4 regions of the Arthrobacter sp. NPDC080086 genome follow, and region 1 is predicted to be linked to each of the others. Evidence: riboswitches for the same ligand, from Rfam matches in the RefSeq annotation. Region 1 holds a riboswitch; each other region holds the start of a gene.

Region 1 (4,204 bases):
AAAGCGCCTGGCCGTGCCAGCCTGCGGTCTTTTCGAAGCCCAGGGTCCCGACGTAGAAGTCGTGGGCGGACTGCACGTCGCCGACCTGGAGGTGGACGTGCCCGACGCCGGCGCCGGTTTCGTGCTGGCCGGCGAGCGACGCCTCGGTGAGGTGCTGCTCCAGGTAACGCTGCGGCGGCAGCGCCAAGCTGTCCATGACAACATTCGCGCCATCCCAGGACCATTCCTCGCGCGGACGGTCCCAGTACAGCTCGATGCCGTTGCCCTCGGGGTCGTTGAAGTAGAAGGCCTCGCTGACCAGGTGGTCCGCGCTGCCGGTGAAGAACCGGGGATCGTACTGGGCTGCGGTGGCGACGGTGGCGGCCAGCGCCGCCTGGTCCTCGAACAGGAGGGCGGTGTGGAAGAGCCCGGCCTCGCCCCGGGAGGGGAGGTTCAGTCCCGGGGCCGGCGCGAGGTGCACCAGCGGCGTCTGGCCGCGTCCGAGGTAGAGGCCGCCGCCCTGCTCGGCCACCACCTCCAGGCCGAGGGCGCGCTGGTAATAGTCGGTCATCATCGCCAGGTCGCCGACCTTGAGCATCACGGTGCCCATCGAGAGGTCGGCCGGCAAGAGGTCCTGGGTGGCGGCGTTGGTGGTCATTGCATCACTCCGGTGCTGTGGGGTTCAGCCGTCATTCGGCGGCTCTCACCAGATAAAATTACTTGAAGCTTCAATTTATTCCGCGGATGCCGCGCCGATGACGTCCCCGCGGAGGACGACGGCGCGCAGATTCCGCAACGTGGAGAGATCCCGCCGCGGGTCAGCGGCGCAGACCAGGACGTCGGCGGGCGCACCCTCGGCGATTCCGGCGGCGCACAGCCAGGCCCGGGAGGACCAGGCGCCGGCGTCGAGGGCGGTGGCCGCGCCCAGTCCGGCGGCATGCAGTGCCTCCAACTCGTCGACGATCCGCCCGTGGGCAATCACGCTCCCGGCGTCGGTTCCCGCGTAGATGGCCACCCCGGCCTCGTGGGCCTCGAGGACCCGCTCGGCCCGGCGTTCCCAGAGCGTGCGCATGTGGGCGGCGTAGCGCGGGAACTTGGGTTCGGCCTGCGCGGCGATGTCCGGGAAGGTGGCGATGTTGACCAGGGTGGGGACGATCGGCACGCCTTGGTCGACGAAACGCGGAAGATGGCGGGGCAGCAGCCCGGTCGCGTGCTCGATGCAGTCGATGCCCGCGTCGAGCATGTCATCGAGGGTGTCCTCGGCGAAGCAGTGCGCGGTGACCCGGGCGCCCTCGTCGTGGGCGGCGCTGACGGCGTCCCTGACGGTGCGGGCGGGGAAGCTTGCGGCAAGGTCCCCGGCGTCGCGGTCGATCCAGTCCCCCACGAGCTTGACCCAGCCGTCCCCCGCCCGCGCCTGCTTCCGGACCTCCTCGACCAGGTCACCGGGGTCCACCTCAACGGCGAGGCCGCGCAGGTAGCGGCGGCTTCGGGCGATGTGGCGGCCCGCACGGATGATCCGGGGCAGGTCCCGCCGCTGCTGGATCCAGCGGGTGTCGTGCACCGCTCCGGCGTCGCGGACCAGCAGGGTCCCGGCGTCACGGTCCGTGCGCGCCTGCGTTTCGGCGACGGCGGCGTCCACGTCACCGCCGGGCCCGAGCCCGATGTGGCAGTGAGCGTCGACCAGTCCCGGGATTACCCACCCGTCGATGACTTGGTCCGGCGCCGCCTCCGGACGGTCGAAGGTCAGCACCCCGTCCACGGACCACAGGCCGCGCCGCTCCCGGTTCACGGCGGTGAGGACGGGCCCGGTGAATTCGATGATGCCGCTCATGGGTCCCAGCCTAATCGCGGCCGGCGGAAACCTTGGAGCCGTGTCCGGGGCCCTGTGGTAGCTTCGTCTACGACCACACGGGAGCCCTTGCAGGGGCTGAGATCGGGCTGAGGCAGCCTGCGACCGTTGAACCTGTCCGGGTAATGCCGGCGAAGGAAGTGAGTAACCCTTGCGCACCACAAATTCCCAGCACAGCCCTGCCCTTGCGTCGCACACGTTGGCCTACATCGAAGGCGACGGCCTGCGGGTCCCGGTGACCGAGATCGCCCTGGAGCCGTCCCCCGGCGGCACCCCAAATCCCCCGTTCCTGGCCTACCGCACGGCGGGGCCGGTCAGCGACCCGGTGGCGGGCCTGCCGCCGCTCCGTGCCGACTGGATTGCCGGACGCGGGGACACCGAGCCCTACTCCGGCCGGGAGCGCAGCCTTCTCGACGACGGCAAGTCCGCGGTCCGCCGCGGAGCCGCCTCGGCGGAGTGGCGCGGCGCTCCTCCGGCACCGCGCCGGGCCCTCCCCGGCCGGACCGTCACCCAGATGCATTACGCGCGGCAGGGCGAGGTGACGCCCGAGATGCGCTTCGTCGCGCTGCGCGAGAACTGCGACGTCGAACTGGTCCGCAGCGAACTCGCCGCCGGCCGGGCCATCATCCCGGCGAATATCAACCACCCCGAGTCCGAACCGATGATCATCGGGAAGGCCTTCCTCGTGAAGATCAACGCCAACATCGGCAACTCGGCCGTCACCAGCTCCATCGCCGAGGAGGTGGACAAGCTCCAGTGGGCCACCCAGTGGGGTGCAGACACGGTGATGGACCTCTCCACCGGGGACGACATCCACACGACGCGCGAATGGATCCTCCGCAACTCCCCCGTGCCCATCGGCACCGTCCCGATCTATCAGGCCCTGGAGAAAGTCAACGGCGAAGCGAACGCGCTGACCTGGGAAATCTTCCGGGATACCGTGATCGAGCAGTGCGAACAGGGCGTGGACTACATGACCATTCACGCCGGCGTGCTGCTCCGGTACGTGCCGCTGACAGCCAACCGGGTCACCGGGATCGTGTCCCGCGGCGGCTCCATCATGGCCGGCTGGTGCCTGGCGCACCACCGGGAGAACTTCCTGTACACCCACTTCGACGAGCTCTGCGAAATCTTCGCGAAGTACGACGTCGCGTTCTCCCTCGGCGACGGGCTGCGGCCGGGGTCGACGGCGGATGCCAACGACGCCGCGCAGTTCGCCGAACTGGACACCCTCGCCGAGCTCACGCAGCGGGCCTGGGAATTCGACGTGCAGGTGATGGTGGAGGGCCCGGGCCATGTCCCGTTCCACCTGGTCCGGGCAAACGTAGAACGCCAGCAGGAGCTGTGCAAGGGGGCGCCGTTCTACACCCTGGGTCCGCTCGTGACCGACGTCGCCCCCGGCTACGACCACATCACCTCCGCCATCGGCGCAACCGAGATCGCCCGGTACGGGACGGCCATGCTCTGCTACGTCACCCCCAAGGAGCACCTGGGCCTGCCGAACCGGGACGACGTGAAGACCGGCGTGATCACTTACAAGATCGCCGCCCACGCCGCGGACCTTGCGAAGGGCCACCCCGGCGCGCAGGAGCGGGACGACGCCCTGTCCAAGGCCCGCTTCGAGTTCCGCTGGCGGGACCAGTTCGCCCTGTCCCTGGACCCGGTCACCGCCGAGGCCTTCCACGACGAGACGTTGCCCGCCGAGCCGGCCAAGATGGCGCACTTCTGTTCCATGTGCGGGCCGAAGTTCTGCTCGATGCGGATCAGCCAGGACATCCGGAGCGAGTTTGGTTCCGCCGAGGCGCAGGCGGCCCGGGCCGACGCGGGCATGCGGGAGAAGAGCGAGGAGTTCCTCGCCTCCGGCGGCAAGGTCTACCTGCCGGATCCGGGGGTGGGGGCCGCCCGGGACTAGCAGGCTGGGACTAGGAGGCCCGGAGTAAGGAGGGGCGGGTTAGGAGGCGCGGGCGTGCCGGCTGCGGACGACGTCGGCGATAAAGGAGCGGATCGCCCGGTCCCCCTCCGGTGAGTCCTGCGGCCGGTGCCCGCCCGGGGCGGTGCGGTGCCGGGCGCCGGTCTCCACGAGGTAGCCGGCGATCTCCTCATACAGCGGTTCCCAGCCGCCGGTGAGGACCAGGGTGGGAACGCCAGGGACGATGTGCAGCGGCGCCTCCCATGCCGGGGCCTGCAGCCGGAGCCGCCGCGCCTCCCGGGCGTTATCCGCCGCGACTTCCCCGGCGGCGCCGTGCAGCGGGGCGTGCGCGGCGAACACCCGGCGGACGAATTCACGGTGGAAGTCCTCGTCGCCCAGGCTGTGCCGGACATCGAAGAGCGGTTCCATCAGGGCCCGGTGCGCGGCGGTGGCCGGCAGTTCCGCCG
Region 2 (4,204 bases), on a different contig from region 1:
GGCGTCGCGCAGCGCCTCCTCGGGGAACGGCCCAGGCAGTTCCAGTACTGTTCGCAGGGCCTTCAGCGCCCCGGCGAGCTGGTTTTGCTGCTGGCGGACGCTCGGCGTCAGGCGATGGTGAGACACGAAAGTCAGGGTAGCCCGAAATCCGCCGCTAGTCTTGAACGATGAGCACTCCGACGCCGGATTCCGCCCGCGATCACCGCTTTCTCACGGACCTGCTCGGCGTGATGGCCTACAGCGAACTCTCCGCCTTTGAACGGCTCTCCTCCGACGCCCGCTACGCGCCCACCCTCCGGGACCGGGCAGTGCTGGGCCGGCTGGCGGTGCGGGAGTTCGAGCACTACGAACTGGTGTGCGCCCGGCTGCAAGCCGTGGGTGAGGACGTGGAGGGCGCCATGGTGCCGTTCCAGCGCTCGGTTGACCACTTCCATGAGCGGACGCGGCCGGCCGACTGGTTCGAGTCGCTGATGAAGGCTTACGTCATCGACACCGTCTCCGCCGACTTCTACCGTTCCCTGATTCCGCGGCTGGATCCCGCCACCGCGGAACTCGTGGAGCAGGTCCAGGCCTCCGAAGAGGCCACCGGGGTGCTGCGTGAACGGCTCAAGCAGGCCCTGGCCGACGATCCCCGGCTGGCCTCCCGGCTGGCGCTGTGGGCACGGCGGCTTCTCGGCGAGGCGCTGACCCAGGCGCAGCGGGTCGCGGCCGACCACGCCTTCCTGGCCGTCCAGGGTTCGGAAGCAGCGGGCAACGGGGCAACGGGCAACGGCGTCCCTGCGGGCACGGATCCGGTCCGGGCGCTGCTGACTTCGCTGGCCACGGCGCACTCACGCCGGATGACCCTGCTGGGCCTGGCGGGGTAGAGGGCCTGCGGCCGGTGAGGCCGAGGCGACCGGCCGCGCTTAGGCACGGCCGCGACTAAGCCCGGGCGTCGAGGGCGGCGAGCAGGGCCTGCGCCGCAGCGGCGGGGTCCTCCGCCTCGGTGATCGCCCGGACCACCACGATCCGCCGGGCCCCGGCGTCGAGGACCTGCTCCACATTTGTCAGGTCGATGCCGCCGATCGCGAACCACGGCACGACGCCGGCCACCTTGCCGCCGTCGCCCGCGGCCTCGGCGTGCTCGATCGCGTCGGCGGCGTAGCGGACCAGGTCCAGGCCGACGGCGGCCCGGCCGGGCTTGGTGGGTGTCGCCCAGACCGGGCCCACGCAGAAGTAGTCCAGCCCGCTCCGGCCCGGCGCGGCGGCGATGGCGGCGTCGACCTGCTCCGGGGTGTGAGTGGACAGGCCGATCACGGTGTCCTTGCCGAGGAAGTCCCGGGCCGCTCCGAACGGAATGTCCTTCTGCCCGATATGGAACACCGGCGCGCCGGCCAGCGAGGCCAGGTCCGCGCGGTCGTTGACGGCCCAGAGCCGGCCGTGGCGCGCCGCGACCGTGTGCAGGACCTCCAGCAACTCCAGTTCCTCCGCGGCTTCGATGGTCTTGTCCCGGAGCTGGATGATGTCCACGCCCCCGGTAAACGCGGCATCGACAAAGGCTTCAAAGTCTCCGCGGTCCTTGCGGGCATCGGTGCAGAGGTACAAACGGGCGGTGCTGTGGACATCCTGGCTCATGCCCCAAGCGTAGTTCCTCTAAACTGGGCGCATACCGCGGGAGCCCCGCAGGCCGGTGACGGCGCAGGGCTGAGAGGGCGTCAGAGCCGACCGCTTGACCTGATCCGGCTAGTACCGGCGTAGGGAAGGAACCCATGAACACCACCCCCAGCCCTAAGGCCCGGCCGCACGGCCCCGGGGCCCCGCCTGACGGCCGCCACGGCGCCGTCGACGTCGCCGTGATTGGCGGGGGCGTGATCGGCTACGGCATCGCCTGGGAACTCCGGCGCTCCGGACGCACCGTGGCGCTGGTCGACGACGCCCCCGGGGACGGCGCCAGCTGGGCCGCCGCCGGCATGCTAGCCCCCGTCAGCGAACTCCACTACCAGGAGGAGGGCCTCCTGCCCCTGATGCTGGAGTCCTCCCGGCTCTGGCCCGCCTTCGCCGGCAGCCTCGCCGACGGGGGCGACGAAGGCGCCGGCACCGGCTATCTCACGACGCCGACCCTCGCCGTGGGCGCCGACGCCGCGGACCGCCAGGCGCTCGCGGACCTGCGCGCCCTCCAACTGGCCTCCGGCCTGTCCGTCGGACCCCTCACCGTGCGGGAGGCCCGCCGCCGCGAACCGTTGCTCAGCCCGGCGATCTCCTGCGCCTTCGAGATCCCCGCCGACCATCAGGTGGACCCGCGCCGCCTGATCACCCGGATCACGGCGCTGCTGGCCGCCGACACCGGGTTCCGGGCCGTCCCGCAACGGGCCGAGGGCCTAATCCAGGCGGACGGCCGGGTCGCCGGCGTGCGGCTCAGCGGGGGAGGGGAGATCCGGTCGGTCGAGACCATCGTGGCCAACGGCCTGGGCGCCGCCGCCCTGCAGGACCTCCCGGCCGGGCTCACCCTGCCGCTGCGGCCGGTCCACGGCGACATCCTCCGGCTCCGGGTGCCCGAACGGCTGCGTCCATTGCTGAGCTCCACCGTGCGCGGACTGGTCCGGGGCGTCCCGGTCTACATTGTTCCGCGCGGGGACGGCACCGTGGTGGTGGGCGCCACCCAGCGCGAGGACCAGGCCCGGGACCGGGCCGTCTCCGCCGGCGGGGTCTACCAGCTGCTGCGCGACGCCCAGCAGCTGGTCCCGGCCGTCGCCGAGCTGGAACTCGACGAGGCCACGGCCAGGGCCCGCCCCGGCACCCCGGACAACGCCCCGCTGCTGGGACGGGTCCGTGCCGCCGGCGGCGGCCACGTCCCGGGCCTGGTGATCGCCACCGGCTTCTTCCGGCACGGGGTGCTGCTGACCCCGGCCGCCGCGGCCATCTGCCGGGAGCTGCTGGACGGCACCCCGGACCCGCGGTGGGACGGGTTCCTCCCGGACCGCTTCGACCGCCCGCACACGGACGCTGAGCACAGCCAGTCGACCAGCCAGGCGCACAGCCCTACCAATGCTCTCCACCCCGCGACCCACAGGACAACCGCATGAACATCACCCTCAACGGGAAGCCGCACGCGCTCCCGGACAACGCCACGGTCGGCGCCCTCGTCAGCGGCGTCACCGGCCGGCCCCTGGCGGACAACGGCCAGGCCACGGACGGACGCAAACTCGGCGTCGCCGTCGCGCGCAACGCCGAGGTCGTGCCCCGCAGCCGGTGGCACGCAACAGAACTCATCGAGGGCGACGACGTCGAACTCGTCACCGCGGTACAGGGAGGATGAACGGCATGAAGGAAGCAGACACCGCGCAGGAGCCCGCCGTGAAGGCCACGGCGCACCGCGACCCGGTGACCTTCGACGGCGTGGAGCTGGGCTCCCGGCTCATCATGGGCACCGGCGGCGCACCCAGCCTCGACGGCCTCGGCGCCGCACTGGAAGCGTCCGGCACGGAACTGACCACCGTGGCGATGCGCCGCTACTCCCCGGCCGAGAGCGGATCGCTGTTCCAACTGCTGGCCGACCGCAACATCCGGGTGCTGCCCAACACCGCAGGATGCTTCACCGCCCGCGACGCGGTGCTCACCGCCGAACTGGCCCGCGAGGCGCTGGAGACGGACTGGGTGAAGCTCGAAGTGATCGCCGACGAACAGACGCTGCTTCCGGACGCCCTGGAACTGGCCGACGCCACCGAACAGCTGGTGGCGCGCGGGTTCAAGGTCTTCGCCTACACGAACGACGATCCGGTCCTGGCGCTGCGCCTGGAGCACCTCGGTGCCACGGCCGTCATGCCGCTGGGCGCGCCGATCGGCACCGGCCTGGGCATCCTGAACCCGCACAACATCGAACTGATCGTCTCCCGGGCCTCGGTACCCGTGGTCCTCGACGCCGGCATCGGCACGGCCTCGGATGCGGCGCTGGCCATGGAGCTGGGCTGCGATGCCGTGCTGCTGGCCACCGCGGTGACCAGGGCACAGAACCCGGTGCTGATGGGAGAGGCGTTCAAACACGCCGTCGCCGCGGGCCGCCTGGCCCGGCTGGCCGGCCGCATCCCGCGCCGCGAGCACGCGCTGGCGTCCTCCGGCATGGAAGGCCGCGCCGAGTTCCTCTAGGGACCGCGGCCAGGGACCGCGGCTACCCGCCGGGGGAGCGGGGTAGCCTAGGCGCATGAAGATGCGCCTAGAAGTGATCCAG
Region 3 (4,204 bases), on a different contig from region 1:
CGGCTCACGCTGTGCCTCAACGCCGGCAGGTTCCCCGGGGGAACCCATGAGCTATCCCGTGGATCATCCGTCCCGCGTGGGGTGGACAGGTCCTCAGGGTCATAACCCAAGTGTTGGCGTAAGCACCGAAGATCAAGACTACGCTAATTTCGCCTTCGGCCGCAAACGAGGCAGGCCCCGGAGAGTCGGGCGTGACCGGTGCCACAGTGCCGTTTTCCAAGGAACCGGACCGGGCGCCGCAGCCGCTTTCGGGAACCGCGCCCCACCACCTTACCGGCCGCGGCTCCCGTTCCGGGTCAGGCGTGCAGCCTCGGCGCGTCGAAGAAGTCCACCTCGAAGCGCACCGAGTGGACGAACGCCTCGGTCATGGCGCCCCGTTCGGCGGCGGAACCGCGGCGGGCGGCGGCATCCGTGTAGCGGATCGCCTGCCGGGTTGACTCGGCGAAGGCCGCGTCCGCGTAGGTCCGCAGCCAGGCGGCGTAGGGGTGGCCTTCGTCCGCGCCCGCGGCGAGGAACTGTGCGTGCAGCGCGGCGCCCACCTCGGCATAGAGCCAGAAGCACGGCAGCGCCGCGGCCACGAGGACCCCGTAACTGCCGGCCAGGGACGCGGCATGCAGGTGGTCCACGTAGGACTTGGTAACCGGACCCTGCCGCGGGGTGCCGGCGCGCCCGGCGAGCCAGCTGCGGTGCAGTTCCGACTCAACCTCCAGGCACTGGGCGGCCGAGCGTGACCAAAACAGCTGCTCGGCCTCCGTCGGGGCAAGCGCGGCGGCGCGGGAGAGCACCCGGGAGTAGCCGTTGAGGTAGAGCGCGTCCTGGCCGAGGTAGTAGGCGAACTCGTGCTCCGGCAGGGTCCCGTCGGCCAGGCCCCGGATGAAGTCCAGGGCGTAGATCTCCGACAGGCCCTCCGCGGCGATGGGCTCGAGGCCGGTGGCAAAGTCGCCGGGTTCCCTAAGGCGTTCCGTGAAGTGTTCCGTGCCGGCCCCGGGCCCCGATTCCGCCGGCTGGGCGAGGTGGTGGAAGTGGTGGACGGGTCCGTTGCCGGTGCCGACGTCGAGCCGGACGGCCTCGCGCAGCGCCCCCAGCAGCCAGGGCTTGACGCGGCGCAGCGCCGCTTCCCAGTCCCCGCCGGCGGCGTAGGCCGTGGCAAGGGCCGAGGACAGCGAGCACCCGGTGCCGTGGCTGTTGCGGGTGTCGACCCGCTCCCCCGGCACCACCACGGTCTCGCTGCCGGGCAGTCCCGCGCTGTTGACCAGCGCGTCCGGGCACCCGCCGTCGGCGTCCTCCTCGAGATGGCCGCCCTTGACCAGGACCGTGGTTCCGGCCAGCGCGGAGAGGCGCTTGCCCTGCTCCAGCGCCTCCGCCCAGCCGGCGGCGACCGGTTCATCCAGCAGGAGGGCGAGTTCGGCCAGGTTCGGGGTGACCAGGTCGGCGAGCGGCAGCAGGGTGTGCAGGGCCGCGACGGCCGATTCCTGCAGCAGCCGGTCACCGCTGGTGGCAACCATGACGGGGTCCAGGACGACGACGGCGGGCCGGGTACGTTCCAGCCACGCCCGCACCGCGTCGATGACGCCGGCGTCGCCGAGCATGCCGATCTTGACGGCGTCGATGGTGATGTCCTCGGCGATGGCGTCCAGCTGCTCGGTCAGGAAGGCGGCGGGGGGCACGTGCACGGACCGGACGCCGCGGGTGTTCTGCGCGGTCAGGGCGGTGATGGCGGCCATGCCGTAGCCGCCCATGGCCGCGATGCTCTTCAGGTCCGCCTGGATTCCGGCGCCGCCGGAGGGGTCGGAACCGGCGATGGCCAGGACCCTGGGGACCGGGGCCCGCCCGGTGGCCGCGTGGGCCGTGCCGGCCGACGCCTCGGGTCCGGCGGCGTCGGCCCTGGATGCCGGGAACACCGTCTGCAGGAAACTGGCGCCGGCCGCGGGAGTGGTTGAGAGAGCCGCGGGTGCTACCGCGGGTTGGGTCGAAGACAAGAGACATCCCTTCGCCGGTGCTAACCGGACAGGTTCAACGGGTGTGGATCTCAGCCGGCCCGATGCGCGGCACCCCGTGTCGCGTTCCAGCGTAGCGCCCCTCCCCGGTTTCGCTGCCCGGCGGCCCGTTCTGCCCGGTCCCACCTCCGGCCGGACTCCCCTTAACCGGCTCGCGGGTACCGCCCGGAGTCGACGCTTCGAAACGTCGAGTCCGGGAGATACCCGCGAGTGGTACTGAGCGGTACCGGGTGGTGCGGCGGCGGAGCGGTTTAGAGCTCCGAGGCCGGTACGCCGACGCCGAGGATGATCGGGCCTCCGTTGTCCTTGACGACCGGCTTGACCGTTTCCGGTGCCTTGGCCTCGTGGACGGAGCCCTGGCCGGACGGGGCGGAGGCCTGCCGGCGCTGCTCGACGGCGGTCTCGTTGGCTGCCCCCTGGGCACGGCTGGCACTACGGTGCCGCCGCGGACGGCGCTGGCCGGTGGCCGGTTCCGCTGCCGCCGGAGTGCGGGTGGCGACGGGGGCCGCCGTCTGCGCGGCCGTCTTGGGAGCCTCCTGCCGGCGGGTGTCCTGCTTCGGAGCCTCCTGCTGCCGGGTGTCCTGCTTCGGAGCCTGCTGCGGGGCAGCTTCCCGACGGGTTTCCGGCTCGGCCGCACGGTTGCGGGCGTTCGGCGGCTGGATCCGGGCCGTGCGGGCACGTCCCCGGCCCCGGGTGGCTCGGGACTGGTCAGCGGACCGACCGCCGGCCGGAGCCTCGGCGGGTGCCTCAGCCTCCGGGGCAGGGGCATCCACGGACCGTTCCTCCACAGCCGGCGCTTCCACGGACGGGGCGGCCTCGCGGGCCGCGGTCGCCGTGGTCCCGGACTGGCGGTTCCGCGAGTCCGAGTCGCCCAGGTTGGCGAACGCCTCAGTCAGCAGGTCCAGGGTCAGGGCCGGCTGCGGCGCCTGTTCGGCGTGCTCGACGAAGGGCAGTGCCACCTGCTCGCCCCCGAAGGTCAGCACGGCGGCGGGACGGCCGGCTGCTTCCTCGGTGGAGGCCAGCTCGACGGCGGCGTCCAGGGCCGCTTGCCGTGTCTCGGCGTCGGGCGCTGCGCTGGCGTCGCCGTCGTGCAGGTGGGCCGCGTGGGCGGCCGCCGCGATATTCGCCAGCGCTGCACGGGTGGCCTCGGCCTTGGCGTGCCGCTCGGCCTCGGTGGGCTCGTGGTGCCCGGCCGCCGGCACCTGCTGCTGCTGGCCCTCGGTGCCCTGGCCGCCCTTGCCGCGGCGGCGCTTGCGCTCGTTGCGGGCGGCGGGCTGCTGCTCGGTGCGCGGAACATGGTGTTCCGCGGCGACGGTGTTGGCGCGGCGGTGCTCGACCGGTTCGTCGTGCGTGACGACGCCCCGGCCGGCGCAGGCCTCGCACTGCTCACCGAAGACTTCCAGCAGGCCGGTGCCCATCCGCTTGCGGGTCATCTGCACGAGGCCGAGCGAGGTAACCTCGGCCACCTGGTGCTTGGTCCGGTCCCGGCCCAGGCACTCCACCATGCGGCGCAGAACGAGGTCGCGGTTGGATTCGAGCACCATGTCGATGAAGTCGATGACGATAATGCCGCCGATGTCTCGCAGGCGCAGCTGGCGGACGACTTCCTCGGCCGCTTCGAGGTTGTTCTTGGTGACGGTTTCCTCGAGGTTGCCGCCGCTGCCGGTGAACTTGCCGGTGTTGACGTCCACCACGGTCATGGCCTCGGTGCGGTCAATCACGAGGGAGCCGCCGGACGGCAGGAAGACCTTGCGTTCCAGAGCCTTGTGGATCTGCTCGTCGATGCGCCAGGCGGAGAAGATGTCCGTGTCCTTGGTCCACTTCTCGAGCCTGCCCACCAGGTCCGGCGCCACGTAGGTGACGTAGGCCTCGATGGTGTCCCAGGCCTCCTCACCGGAGACGATCAGCTTGGAGAAGTCCTCGTTGAACACGTCGCGGACCACCTTGATGGTCAGGTCCGGTTCGCCGTAGAGGAGCTCCGGGGCGAGGATCTTGGTGGACGTGGCCTGGCTTTCGATGCCCTCCCACTGGGCGCGGAGCCGGTTGATGTCATGCGTCAGCTCCTCTTCCGAGGCTCCCTCGGCCGCGGTGCGGACGATCACGCCGGCGTCTTCCGGCAGGCGGTCCTTGAGGATGCGCTTGAGCCGGTTGCGTTCGACGTCGGGCAGCTTGCGGGAGATGCCCGTCATGGAACCGCCGGGCACGTA
Region 4 (4,204 bases), on a different contig from region 1:
CCCTTTGGCCTGGTGTTCCTCGGCAAGGTGGTCGCGGCGAGCTTCCAGCTGCTCTACCTCGCCGTGGTGCGCGGGCCCCGGGTGGTCAGCGCCATCGTCGCGGTCCCGCTCCGCAGCCACTCGGATCTCCTGGTCACCGCCACCGGCCACGTCATCTCGCTGATTCCGGGCTCCCTGGTCGTGGAGGTGGACAGGGGTACGTCCACGCTCTATATCCACGGCATCAACGTCCGCGACGCCGAGGACGCCGCCAGGCTCCGCAAGGACGTCCGGGACACTGAGGCCGGCCTGATCCGGATCATGGGCTCCCCGGAGGAAGTTTCCGCCCTCAAACAGGAGGCAGCCGCATGATGCCGATCGTCCTGGCCGTGACCGCCGTGATTCTGTCCCTCGCGGCGGGCGGCGCCATCATCCGGATCGCCCGAGGGCCTTCGCTGCTGGACCGCGTGCTCGCCACCGACGTGCTGCTGGCCATCCTGGGCGCCGCGCTGTGCATCGACATGGCCGTCAACCGGCACCTGAACAACCTGATGCTGCTGGTGGCGATCTCGATCATCGGCTTCGTCGGGTCCGTGACCGTGGCCCGCTTCGTAGCCGACCGCAGGAGGCACCCCCATGAATCCTGAGACCTTCTCCGGGGATACGGTGATCGACGCCGTGTCCGCCGTGTTCATGGTGGTGGGTGCACTGATGTCCCTCGGCGCCGCGATCGGCCTGCTCCGCTTCCCGGACCTGATGAGCCGGATGCACGCCGCCACCAAGCCGCAGGTCCTGGGCCTGTTCCTGCTGCTGTGCGCCGTGGGCCTGCAGATGCGCACCTGGTGGGTGTGGCCGGTGCTGGTGGTCGCGTGGATCTTCCAGCTGCTGACCGTCCCGGTCTCCGCGCACATGGTGGGCCGCGCCGGCTACCGCACCAAGCACCTCCACCCGGAGTTGCTGAGCGCGGATGAGCTCGAAGCGGTGGTGCAGCAGGCCGCCGGGGAACGCGGCTTCAACGAGGACGGGGAGCCCCGCCGGGACTGATGCCCGGGGGACTCCCCGTCGGAGTCCGGTGGTGCGGTGCGCCTAGACGATGTCCTGGGTCTTGGCGAAGCGAGTGATGGCCCGCTGCGTGCCGCGGTTGGCGAGGACCTGGATGACGGCGCTCACCGAGGCCGAGATCAGCGCGAAGGTCAGGGCCTGGCGCAGCGTGGTGGGGACGTCGTCGTCGTGGCCCTTCGGCGGCTTGTTGCCGGTGGTCTTCTCCCAGACGGTGTCCACGAGCTTGGTGCCGACGAGACCGGCGACCAGGCTGATGCCGGTGCCGAGCAGTTTGATGACAATGTTCATTTCGTGCTCCTTGCGGGTGGAAACAGGACTGCCCCTAGCCTACTGGCACACCGGTCCGGGGCGGACGCCCCTGTCCGCCGCGCGCCGCCCGGCCTACCGTCGGGCATGGACAGAGACCGGGGCGCACCCTGGGCGCCGTTCCAGCTGGCGGCCGGCTGCTGCTCGATCGCGTTCGTGGTGCTGCTGGTGCTGGCCCTTGTGCTGGACTTCATCGCGCCGCCGCCGGTCGACGGGGCCGTGCCGACGCTTGAGTTCATCGCCCGCAACAAGCCCGTCTACGTCGCCGAGCAGCTGCTTTGGACGGTCCCGAACATCCTGGCGGTGCCCGTCTTCGCTGCGCTGTTCCTGGCGTGCGCTCCGGCGGCAGAGGGACTGGCACGGGGCCTGGCGCTGGGCGGCGCCCTGGTGGGCGGGCTGTCCTGGGCGCTGATCCTCGCCATCCCGGTTACCAGCCGCGGCTCTCTGGTGCTGGTCTACCTCAGCGACCGGTACGCCGGGGCGGCCGACGACGCCGCGCGGCAGCGGATCAGCGCCGCCGCCGAGGCGGTGATCGCCGAGAACAACACACCCGCCGTCGCCGGGGTGCTTTCCGCGGCGGGCATTCTCCTCATGTCCGTGGCCATGGTGCGGGCAGGGCTCTCCCGGGCGGTGGGCTGGCTGGGCATCGGCGCCGGTGCCCTGGGGCTGCTCGCGGAGGCGCTGCGGTACCTCGTCCCGGCGCTCTACGGCGGCTACGGCCTCCTGATGTGGGCGTGGTTCGTGGCGGCCGGGATCGTGCTGATCCGGCTCGGCAGGGAGGGGAGGCGGGCCCCGGCGGCGCGGGTGTAAACTGGGCCAGCCCACACGGGCGACATTCATAACGACAGGGGAGCGCCGCCGTCGGACCCTTCCGGAGGAATCCGGGAACCGTAGGTGGGCGCTGAGAGTGCGGACAGCCGCAGACCCTCGAACCTGATCCGGTTAGTACCGGCGCAAGGGAGTCGAGTTCTCAGGGTGTCCGGAACACGCGGCAGCGGCCGCCGTGGCCGGAATACCCTCCCCTCCTGTACCTCAGGAGGACGACATGACCGATATTTCCACCCCCCGCACCACAGCGGCCGGCAAAAAGAGCTGGCGCGTGGTCGACATTGTCCTGGCGGCGCTGATCGCGATTGCCGGCGGCGTCATCTTCTGGGCCTGGGACCAGGGCTCCAACGTGGTGTCCGTCCCGCTCACCGCCGTCTACCCGCCCCTGACCGGCCTCTACGCCGGCGGCTGGATGATCCCCGCGGTCCTCGGCATGCTGGTGGTCCGCAAGCCCGGCGCCGCGCTGTTCTGCGAGGCCGTCGCCGCCACCGGCGAGCTGATCATGGGCTCCCAGTACGGCACCACCGTGCTGATCTCGGGCATCCTGCAGGGCCTCGGCGCGGAGCTGGTCTTCGCCGCCTTCCGCTACAGCAAGTTCAACCTCCCGGTCTCCCTGCTCGCCGGCGCCGGCGCGGGCCTCTTCTGCGGCCTGAACGACTGCTTCCTGCCCTGGGGCTGGAACATCGCCTTCGAGGCCGGGGACAAGGCCGCCTACATCGTCTTCTGCGCCATCTCCGGTGCCGTGATCGCCGGCGGCCTGGCTTGGATCGCCACCCGCGGCCTGGCCCGGACCGGGGTGCTGGCCTCCTTCGCCTCCCGCAAGGCGGCCACCGAACCCGTCTTCTCCTGACACCCGCGCGCATGAACGCCGACGACGTCCGCCCCGCCGCGGTCACCGCCCGCGGCTGGGGCTGGCGGCACGCCGGACGGTCCCGGCCCGCCATCAGCGGACTGGACCTGGACATCAGCCCGGGCGAACGCGTCCTGCTGCTGGGACCTTCCGGCGCCGGTAAGTCGACCCTGCTGCACGCCCTGGCCGGGGTGCTCGGCGAGGGCGGCGGCGCGGACGCGGACGCCGACGACGCCGACGAGACCGGCAGCCTGCTCATCGACGGGGCCCCACCCCGGGACCGCCGCGGACGCGCCGGGCTGGTGCAGCAGGACCCGGAGACCCAGGTGGTGCTTTCCCGGGTGGGTGACGACGTCGCGTTCGGGGCGGAGAACCTCGCCGTCCCGCCCGCGGAGATCTGGGCCCGGGTAGGGGAGGCGCTCGACGACGTCGGGCTCGGATCCCTGCCCCTGGGCCACCCGACGTCTGCCCTCTCCGGCGGGCAGAAGCAGCGGCTGGCCCTGGCCGGCATCCTCGCGATGCGGCCCGGGCTCCTGCTGCTGGACGAACCCACCGCGAACCTCGACCCCGCCGGTGTGCTGGAGGTCCGCGACGCCGTGGGCCGCTGCCTGGACCGGACCGGCGCCACCCTGGTGGTGGTGGAACACCGGGTTTCCGTGTGGAAGGACCTGGTGGACCGGATCGTGGTGCTGCAGCCCGGCAGCGCGGGCGAATCCGCCGTACTGCTGGACGGGCCGCCGGACCGGGTGCTGGCCGAGGCGCGGGAGATGCTGATCGCCGCCGGGGTCTGGGTCCCGGGCCACGTGCCGGCCACCCGCGCCCGGAGCGCCGGCGACACCGGGCAGGGTCCGGAACCCGGCTTCGAAGCGGGCCGGCTGTTGCTGGCCGCAGAGTCCCTGGCCGTGTCCCGCGACCGTCCCCGCCGGGGCGGCCTGCGGACCCGCTTCCGCGCCGTGCCGCCCGTGCCGGTGCAGGAGGGTATCGCCGCGCAGGTCCGTGCGGGGCGCGCGCTCACCATCACCGGGCCCAACGGCGCCGGGAAATCGACCTTCGCCCTGACCCTCGCCGGGCTGCTGGCCCCGGTGGCCGGGACCGTGTCCGCTACCACCGACCTCAGCGCCGGCGCGGGCATCGACCCCTATGCCTGGAAGGCGCAGCAGCTGATCCCGCGGATCGGCA

What was found. Region 1 has a riboswitch for thiamine pyrophosphate ahead of thiC (phosphomethylpyrimidine synthase ThiC). Riboswitches for the same ligand answer to the same signal wherever they lie in the genome.
Region 2: another riboswitch for thiamine pyrophosphate. It lies ahead of thiO (glycine oxidase ThiO); the one in region 1 lies ahead of thiC (phosphomethylpyrimidine synthase ThiC).
Region 3: another riboswitch for thiamine pyrophosphate. It lies ahead of AB0305_RS14130 (bifunctional hydroxymethylpyrimidine kinase/phosphomethylpyrimidine kinase); the one in region 1 lies ahead of thiC (phosphomethylpyrimidine synthase ThiC).
Region 4: another riboswitch for thiamine pyrophosphate. It lies ahead of AB0305_RS11805 (ECF transporter S component); the one in region 1 lies ahead of thiC (phosphomethylpyrimidine synthase ThiC).

Annotation. Positions count from the first base shown of each region.
Region 1 covers NZ_JBFBKP010000011.1:20,866-25,069, forward strand. Annotated here, with positions in the region: gene AB0305_RS06400 (VOC family protein) at 1-637, opposite strand, end outside; gene AB0305_RS06405 (amidohydrolase family protein) at 713-1,810, opposite strand; TPP riboswitch at 1,878-1,985, shown strand; gene thiC (phosphomethylpyrimidine synthase ThiC) at 1,980-3,740, shown strand; gene AB0305_RS06415 (alpha/beta fold hydrolase) at 3,780-4,204, opposite strand, start outside.
Region 2 covers NZ_JBFBKP010000034.1:7,038-11,241, forward strand. Annotated here, with positions in the region: gene AB0305_RS12875 (RNB domain-containing ribonuclease) at 1-126, opposite strand, end outside; gene AB0305_RS12880 (ferritin-like fold-containing protein) at 168-866, shown strand; gene thiE (thiamine phosphate synthase) at 922-1,614, opposite strand; TPP riboswitch at 1,641-1,758, shown strand; gene thiO (glycine oxidase ThiO) at 1,749-3,062, shown strand; gene thiS (sulfur carrier protein ThiS) at 3,059-3,295, shown strand; gene AB0305_RS12900 (thiazole synthase) at 3,301-4,122, shown strand; gene AB0305_RS12905 (VOC family protein) at 4,178-4,204, shown strand, end outside.
Region 3 covers NZ_JBFBKP010000040.1:19,172-23,375, forward strand. Annotated here, with positions in the region: gene AB0305_RS14130 (bifunctional hydroxymethylpyrimidine kinase/phosphomethylpyrimidine kinase) at 297-1,808, opposite strand; TPP riboswitch at 1,969-2,066, opposite strand; gene AB0305_RS14135 (Rne/Rng family ribonuclease) at 2,249-4,204, opposite strand, start outside.
Region 4 covers NZ_JBFBKP010000029.1:31,834-36,037, reverse strand. Annotated here, with positions in the region: gene AB0305_RS11830 (Na+/H+ antiporter subunit E) at 1-351, shown strand, start outside; gene AB0305_RS11825 (monovalent cation/H+ antiporter complex subunit F) at 348-626, shown strand; gene mnhG (monovalent cation/H(+) antiporter subunit G) at 616-1,023, shown strand; gene AB0305_RS11815 (DUF4235 domain-containing protein) at 1,066-1,329, opposite strand; gene AB0305_RS11810 (hypothetical protein) at 1,435-2,157, shown strand; TPP riboswitch at 2,184-2,325, shown strand; gene AB0305_RS11805 (ECF transporter S component) at 2,393-3,025, shown strand; gene AB0305_RS11800 (ABC transporter ATP-binding protein) at 3,037-4,204, shown strand, end outside.